Regions from separate parts of the Paenibacillus sp. MER 180 genome, predicted to be linked through region 2. Evidence: predicted binding sites of a transcription regulator. Region 2 holds the regulator's gene; the other holds the start of a gene.
What was found. The regulator CtsR, encoded in region 2, represses protease genes until heat stress. The targets are predictions, from matches to a motif close to ATGGTCAATAAAGGTCAAACA.
Positions count from the first base shown of each region.

Region 1: the regulator CtsR is predicted to act here: its motif matches at 2,069-2,089, upstream of clpP (ATP-dependent Clp endopeptidase proteolytic subunit ClpP).

Region 1 covers NZ_JAMAVT010000026.1:42,621-46,964, forward strand. Annotated here, with positions in the region: gene M3661_RS27305 (cytochrome P450) at 159-1,325, shown strand; gene clpP (ATP-dependent Clp endopeptidase proteolytic subunit ClpP) at 1,432-2,013, opposite strand; tRNA gene M3661_RS27315 (tRNA-Arg) at 2,217-2,291, opposite strand; gene M3661_RS27320 (sugar-binding transcriptional regulator) at 2,966-4,015, shown strand; gene gap (type I glyceraldehyde-3-phosphate dehydrogenase) at 4,057-4,344, shown strand, end outside.
Region 2 covers NZ_JAMAVT010000025.1:5,035-9,378, forward strand. Annotated here, with positions in the region: gene pulA (type I pullulanase) at 1-1,712, shown strand, start outside; gene M3661_RS26680 (CtsR family transcriptional regulator) at 2,273-2,734, shown strand; gene mcsA (protein-arginine kinase activator protein McsA) at 2,785-3,330, shown strand; gene mcsB (protein-arginine kinase McsB) at 3,412-4,344, shown strand, end outside.

The sequences.
Region 1 (4,344 bases), on a different contig from region 2:
GGTCGACCCGAAGTTGTTTCAGTGCATACAGGCCTAGGTCTATGTAGGTTATTATTTACATATATTAGTTTTAATGCAAGATATTATTTCGAATCCCTGTAAATGAGGAAGAGTTGTGACTGAAGCTATGTTGCATGGTTAAGGAGGGGAGAGGTTGAATGATGAAATGGATTCAAGAGCATGAAGTGCTGCCATTATCTCATTACAAAACTATGCGGTCAGAGAGTCCTTTGTTGTGGTCAGAGAGCTCTCTGTTGCGTTCAGAGAATCCTCAGCTGCTGGGGGGAACGTTCTGGCATGCGTACCGATACGATCATATTAAGAGGATATTTGCTGATTACAATCATTTTTCCTCCGAATTGCGAAGCGAAGACAAGCGGCCGATCGAATACAGCATCCTCCGCACTGATCCGCAGAAGCATAGCCAGCTTCGAACATTAGTCTCGCAAGCCTTCACACCTAGATCCATTGAAAAGATGATTCCACGAATTGAAGCATTGGCGGATGAGCTTCTAGATAAGGTGGAAAGCAATGGACGAATGGATGCAGTTCAAGACTTCGCAGTTCCGCTCCCGATTATTGTAATCGCAGAAATACTCGGCATACCGGTACACGATCGAGATCAGTTTCGGGAATGGTCGGAGGCATTGGTGAGTGGTGACATTGACCGCAATAGCAATTGCCAGAAGGAGATGGCTGTATATTTCGAGGCGATCGCAGAAGAACGCCGCCGTAATCCACAGGATGATCTGATCACTAGGCTTGTGCATGCAACGTCAGACGGAGAACCGTTGTCCCCCTTTGAACTCATTGGGTTCTGTATTTTGCTGCTAGTAGCTGGTAATGAAACGACAACGAATTTGCTCTCTTCTGCTCTAGCGTGTTTCGACAGTGAGCGCATCGCATGGGACGATATTAGATCCGATCGTTCTTTACTGCCTGGCGCTATTGAAGAAGTGCTGCGGTTTACCTCGCCGGTACAGTTAATGTTTCGCCGTGTGAAGAAGGATGTGGAAGTAGATGGCATGATGTTAACTGAAGGGCAGTTCGTCATGTTGTGGATCGGGTCAGCGAATCATGACGAGTCTGTGTTCGAGCAGCCAGATCTCTTCCATATTCGCCGTCAGCCAAACCCGCATTTAGCGTTTGGTCATGGTATCCACTTCTGCCTGGGGGCCCAACTTGCACGGCTGGAAGCGAGGATAGCGTTGAATGCAATGCTCGATCGTTTCCCGAACTACCAATGTGATCATTCCAAGCCGTTGAAGCGCATCCAGAGCGAGTTTATGTTCGGTTTCGAGTCAGTGCCAATCATTCTTACCTAAGTAAACCTAGCTTTTCGTTATTCATGTCAGTTGAAATAAGCAATAAAAAACAGCCTCTCTACATGCAAAATAGATCGCATGAGAGAGGCTGTATCACGTTTACTGTTTACTCTTTGCCAAGAACCTTATCAACCAGACCGTATTCATACGCTTCTTGGGCAGACATGAAGTAGTCGCGATCCGTATCGCGCTCCACGCGCTCAAGTGGTTGACCTGTGCGATCCGCCAAAATTTTGTTCAACGTGTCGCGCATCTTCAAGATGCGCCGTGCGCGAATCTCGATATCGGACGCTTGCCCTTGTGCTCCGCCAAGCGGCTGATGAATCATAATTTCGCTGTTCGGCAGGGCGAAACGCTTGCCCTTGGCACCTGCATTAAGCAGGAACGCTCCCATGGAAGCTGCCAAACCCACGCAAATCGTAGATACGTCCGGCTTGATGTGCTGCATTGTATCGTATATGGCCATGCCGGCTGAGATTGAACCGCCTGGGCTATTGATGTACAAATGAATATCCTTCTCCGGGTCATCTGCAGCCAAGAACAACAGCTGGGCGATAATCGAATTCGCCACGAGATCGTTCACTTCTGTTCCGAGGAAGATGATGCGATCCTTCAACAATCGAGAGTAAATATCATAGGATCTTTCGCCACGATTCGTCTGTTCAACAACTACGGGTACATAACTCAAGATAACCCCTCCTAACTAATATCATTACACATTCAATATAAAGGACTTGAAACAAAAAGTCAAAGATGGTCAAACTATGTAGAGAAAAAAACATCTATCGTTTCGCTTCTGCAAAATTCAAGATGTTACTTCCGTGCTTATTCACCTAAATGTATGCGTAACGTAGCTTCTTATCCTGTACCAAATAAGGACAGGAGTGTAAATGGCGCGCCCGCAAGGAATCGAACCTTGATCTCAGGCTCCGGAGGCCTACGTCATATCCATTGGACCACGGGCGCATTCATACAAGAGCAAAATTTATTATATAAGAAAGCGTATAACAAAGTCAAGTGAGCGCCACTGAATATTTATTTTAAAATGGGAAGTTTGGAAGTGCCCACTGATTAGTGGGATACAGAGATGATTGTATTGGCACCGCAGAAAGGATCCTTCGACCATAATTAAGGTTTTAACTTTTAAGGAGGGAACGGTTGAATTCTTTCTATAATAAGTGGACGGTGCCGAATAAGGTGGATGTTGCCCGATCTAAGTGAGCAATGTCGATGGCTAAACTACATGGGGACGTGGAGAGCGAACAGGATGTGAAGGAAAGCTCAAAACTTTTGTAAACACAGGTACGAGCAGGGCATGATGTCCGTCATTAATGTCTATACTGAGGAATGTCTAAAATTTTTGCGAAATATGTATTAACTTGTCGCATTTTGGGTTAATTACATCATAGGCATTCGTATGCCCTTCTGGATATGTTGTCTGATAATGAATAACTTCGATATTGCTTGCTTATTATAGAAGTTGTTTATAGGCGGAAAATTCGCGGTTTTGGGCGCAAAATCAGGGGTTCAGGATACTTGCAAGTTGCTGCGTTATTCGGTAGAATAGTGGTGGGACAAAAAATGTAGAGATGGGACGTTTTTAGTCCAATGGTTGCTTATGGGAAGCAGGAGTGGAGAGAATGCGTGAGTGGTTAGAAATACAGAAGCGACTTCTACCTGAACTCATTGAACTGTTGAAGAAGCGTTACACCATCCTGCATCAAATCATGTTGTCCGACTCCATTGGGAGAAGAACGCTGGCAACGTCATTGCAGATGACCGAGCGTGTGCTCCGTGCAGAGACCGATTTATTGAAGGCGCAAGGCCTGATTGATTCGGATAACACGGGTATGCGAATCACTGATGAAGGCCGGCAACTTGTCCGGAAGCTGGAATCCGTGATGGGCGAATTGCTCGGGATGCGCCAGCTGGAGGAGAGTATCCGCCAAGCATTCGGTTTGAAGCAGGTCATTGTCGTACCCGGCAATTCGGATGTATCGCCTGCCGTGAAGCAAGAACTCGGGCAAGCGGCTTGTAGAGCGCTCAGCAGCGTAATGGACAAGGAAGATGTCGTGGCGGTGACAGGCGGCTCCACATTGGCTGCAATGGCAGATCAATTGACGAGTTCATCACCGTTGAAAGGCAATTGGTTCGTACCCGCACGTGGGGGACTTGGGGAGAGCTTGGAATACCAAGCGAACACAATCGCATCCACGATGGCGAAGCGCGTAGGCGCTCAGTATCGGCTCTTGCATGTGCCGGATTTGCTGAGTGAGGAAGCGTACCAGTCGCTTAAGCAGGAACCGAACATCCAAGACATTTTGCGAGTAATTCGCCAAGCACGCATTGTCGTGCATGGCATTGGAGAAGCTCTCGTTATGGCGAAGCGCCGCCGTGCGGATGAAGAGACGATCCAGCAGCTGCTCGAAGAAGGGGCGCTTGCAGAAGCTTTCGGGTATTATTTTGACCGAGACGGGCATGTCGTTCATACGATGCTAACACTGGGCCTTCGCCTAGAGGACATCTCTCGTATGGAGGTAGTCATTGCCATTGCTGGAGGTCAGAGCAAAGGCGAATCGATTACTGCAGTGCTTCGTGCAGGACACGAAGACATTCTCGTTATTGATGAAGCAGCAGCAGTTGAAGTATTGAAACATTGTGGTCTCGATGTGCCTTACAGGCCGTCTTGAGATATATAAAAAAATTGCGAAGGAAATGGGAGGAATCATCAATGGTTAAAGTTGGTATTAACGGCTTTGGTCGTATCGGACGTAACGTATTCCGCGCAGCATTGAACAATTCAGAAGTAGAAATCGTTGCAATCAACGATTTGACAGATGTAAACACTCTGGCTCACCTGTTGAAATATGACACAACTCATGGCAAATTCGAAGCTACAGTAGAAGCTAAAGAAGGCGCTTTGGTTGTTAACGGCCGCGAAGTGAAAGTATTCGCTGAGCGCAACCCTGAGAACTTGCCTTGGGGCGCTAACGGCGTTGAAATCGTTGTTGAGTCCACT
Region 2 (4,344 bases):
GGGGCAACTGGGAAGAGAAAGATATCGATGCCAATCGCTTCATTAAGACGAGTGTGGATGACACGCTAACCAAGGTGTATGTATATAGTGGGCAGGAATCATTTCGGACGCTGCCTTCAGTAGCTGGCCCGGTTCAAGGGAAGAGTCAGGTTGCGTTCTATTATCGGGATGAAGCGTTGTTTGCGAGTGGAGCGCAGGATCGGATCACGCAGGCTGATATTGCGATCAACGGCAAGTCTTACTCGATGACGTACGATGCAGAAAACGAATGGTTCATCTACGTAATGAAGAACGCAGCGAAAGGCGATTATACGTACAAATTCTTCATTACCAAGGATGGAGTAACAAACGAACTGAATGATCCGCACAATACTGTAAACGGGCGCTCGATTGTCGTCGTGAGAGACCCAGGAACAGACCCAGGTACGAAGCCAGAAACGGGCACTGACACAGGAAGCGGCTCTGAAAACGAAAATGGCAGCAATGAACGAAACGGCGGGGCTGCTCAAGGGGGAACAGAAGAGTCATTTAAGGGAATGACCGTCACGAAAGATGGCGTTCGTTATGAGCCAACAACGTTGAATCTTCTGAAGAATGCTGACGGAACGACGACAGTTGAGCTGTTCATTCGAAATGAAGATATGGAAGAGATGTCTCGTTTGACGGGTTCGGCAACAGGAATGAGAACTTGGACAATTGCAGCGCCGTCGGAGTCAGAAGACGTTCGTATTCGAATCCCGATGAAGAAATTGAGTCAGGCAATGAAGGAACATACGCAATTGAACATTGTGGTACGCTCGGGAGCAGGCAGCTATCAACTTCCGATGAAACAGCTAGCAGATCTGAGCAATGGGAATGCATCACAATTGCTGACCGTGCACATGATGAAGCCTTCGGCTGAATTGCTGAAGGTGCTTACATCTGCAACATCCACACAGCCAGGTGCTCATTTGATGGCAGCTGTTCAGTTCCAGTTGCGTTTGGAGCAGGATGGGAAGCAGGAGCCAATTGCTGATCGTGCAGGCATTCTTACAACGGGCTCTATCCGACTGCCGAGCAGCCAAAGTGCTGGGAAGATGACAGCTGTAAAGTATAATGCAAAGACAAAGACATTCTCATTCGTTCCGTCCTGGATGGAGCGCACTGAGGGCGAATCGAATTCGATAATGAACATGAAGCACGATTATAACGGTATCTTCGCAGTACTCAAGTATGGACCGAGCTTCCATGATTTGAATGGCCATTGGGCGAAAGAAAATATGGAGCTGCTAGCTTCTAAGTTCATTATTCAAGGCAGAGGAAATGGACAGTTTGCCCCGAATGATATGGTAACTCGAGCAGAATTCACGTCCATGCTTGTGCGGGCGTTAGGCTATGGCGATGTCCAAGGACAGAAACTGTCCAAGGATGCCTTCATGGATGTGCCAGCATCAGCTTGGTATGCAGATGCACTTGTGACTGCGGTGCAACTGAAGCTTGTTGAGGGGGATGGTGACGGATCATTCCATCCGAATGCATCCATTACTCGAGAGGAATTGGCACAAATGCTTGTCAATGCTGCTCGTCTTGAAGGTCATCATCTGGAACTCTCAACTGGGTTCCTTAATGGCTACCAAGACCGCACGCTGCGTCCTAGCGGCAACGCTACACGAGCAGAAGCGGGAGTTGCATTGACCAGACTTCTCCTTGCTCTACAATATATTGCTGAATAGCACGACCATCACTCCCGTGTCATCCGTAAGGACGGCAGCGGGAGTTTTTATACTGGAACGAACGCAGGCATTCATTAGCTTGTTTCAATATGTTATTCACATGTGCATAATTGGACGAACATTGCGGTAAAATGTACACCATGCATATTTCTCAATGAACAAGCTGTGGAGAAGGGATAAATGAGTCTCCTTATGCACATTTAACCCATCATTTATCCACGAGTGTGGAGAAGTTCCCAGGTATCCACATATAGAGTTTCACGAATAGGGCTTACCATCAACCGTGTAATTGAATATATTGCGTAATTGAGATGGAATGAGCGTGTGCTTTTTAACCAAGAAGAAGGTTATCCACATCATCGTGTAGAATAGCTGATGAAATCGATCTAAAATAGTTGCAAAATCAAACGAGTGCGCTATAATAAAAATAAAGTCAAAGAAAGTCAAAGTCAGATTAATAGTCAAAAAAGTTCAAAATATTGCGCCAAACTAGAATAAGTGAGGCTTATATTTGGTTAAACCTAATATAGAGACTGCTGCAGGCGGAAAGGGGGGAGAAGATGCGCAACATTTCCGACCTAATCGAGCACTACTTGAAGCATATATTACTTGAGAGTTCGGAAGGTGCCGTTGAGATTCAGCGCAATGACTTGGCAGAACAATTCTCTTGTGTTCCATCGCAGATTAACTATGTGATCAGCACACGCTTTACGTTGGAGAAGGGTTATGTTGTTGAGAGCAAACGTGGAGGTGGAGGGTATATTCGCATTCAGCGAATTGACTTGCCAGCCCATCAAGCGATTCATAATCATTTGTGCGAATCCATTGGGGAGCAGATTGAGCAGAGCGCCGCTGAAGGTCTTATCTATCAACTAGAAGAAGCGGAATTCATCTCCCGCCGGGAAGCGAATCTGCTGCGGGCTGCTGTTTCTCGGGACAATATAACAGTAAAGCTTCCCTACCGCGACGAGATACGTGCCCGGCTGCTAAGGTCGATGCTGCTGGCACTGCTTAGCAAGTAGAGATGTAAGTATGTAAGATGGATGCTACCTATAAAGGAGGAGAGACGGTTATGGTGTGTCAACAATGTGGTCAGAAACCGGCTACCCTGCATTTTACGAAAATCATTAATGGACAGAAGACGGAGTTTCACATTTGTGAATCATGTGCCCGGGAAAAAGGCGAATGGATTCCAGGCACGGCGAACGGATTCTCCATCCATAATTTATTGTCGGGATTGCTTGATTTTGATCTGACAGGCAGCAAACAGGGAGCTAAGGAAGATGCGAAGCCACAGCCTATGCGCTGTGAGAAGTGCGGACTGACTTATGCACAGTTCGGTAAGCTCGGCCGCTTTGGCTGTGATGAATGCTACACCTTTTTCGGTGAGCGCTTAGATCCGCTATTGAAGCGGGTACATGGCAATACCGTTCACGTTGGCAAAATTCCGAAGCGTGGGGGAGGCCGAATTCAGCGCAGACGCGAGCTGGAAGAATTGAAGAAGCAGCTGCAGTTCAGTATTTTGCGTGAAGAGTTCGAAGAGGCCGCAACCTTGCGTGACCGTATTCGCGAGTTGGAGAAGCAGCCGCCAAGCGGTTCGGAGAGAAGCAGTTCATAGCAGTTCATAGCACCTAGGATACAAGCGCTATCGAGAGAGTAAGATGACAATAAGCAGTGCGAATTGGAAGGAGATGACGAGATGACAGAGCGACGATTTATTGAAGAAGCCCTAAGCGATTGGATGCGCGGCACGGGTCCAGATTCCGATATCGTCATCAGCAGCCGTATCCGTATAGCACGGAATATTAGCGGACTGCCGTTCCCACTCTTGGCTACGAATCAACAATCGGCCGAGGTGTTGGATCGTTTGTCAGCAGTCATGAAAGACCCGGAATTTGCGCAATTGAATCACTTTCATGAATTAGAGCTGGCAGAGCTTAGCGATACAGAGAAGCAAGTTCTAGTAGAGAAGCATTTGATATCCCCGAGTTTGGCAAATGAGTCCCGCAATGGCGCGGTCATTGTCAGTGAGGATGAGTCGATAAGCATCATGATTAACGAGGAAGATCATCTTCGTATTCAATGCCTATCTCCAGGGCTGCAAATTCGTGAGGCTTGGGAGCAGGCTAACCGCATCGATGATGTGTTTGAATCGCAAATCGACTACGCCTTCGATGAAAAGAGAGGTTTCTTAACGAGCTGCCCGACGAATGTGGGAACAGGAATACGGGCATCGGTGATGATGCATTTGCCAGCATTGGTAATGACACAGCAGATTAACCTCATGCTTCAGGCCGTTACCCAAGTTGGATTGGCGGTTAGAGGCATATACGGAGAAGGAAGCGAAGCGATCGGCAACCTGTTCCAAATATCAAATCAGATTACATTAGGCCAATCCGAATCTGAGATTATTGATAATTTGTACAGTGTTGTGAAGCAATTAATCGAGCATGAGAAGGCAGCTCGTGAACAGCTGCTGACAAGCAATAGCATGCGGCTTACGGATCGCATTTGCCGCTCATATGGAATTTTGAAGCATGCAGTTATTATGGATTCAAAAGAAGCCGCACAGCGGTTGTCCGACATTAGGCTTGGTTCTGACCTTGGCATCCTGCAGCATATTCAATCGTCA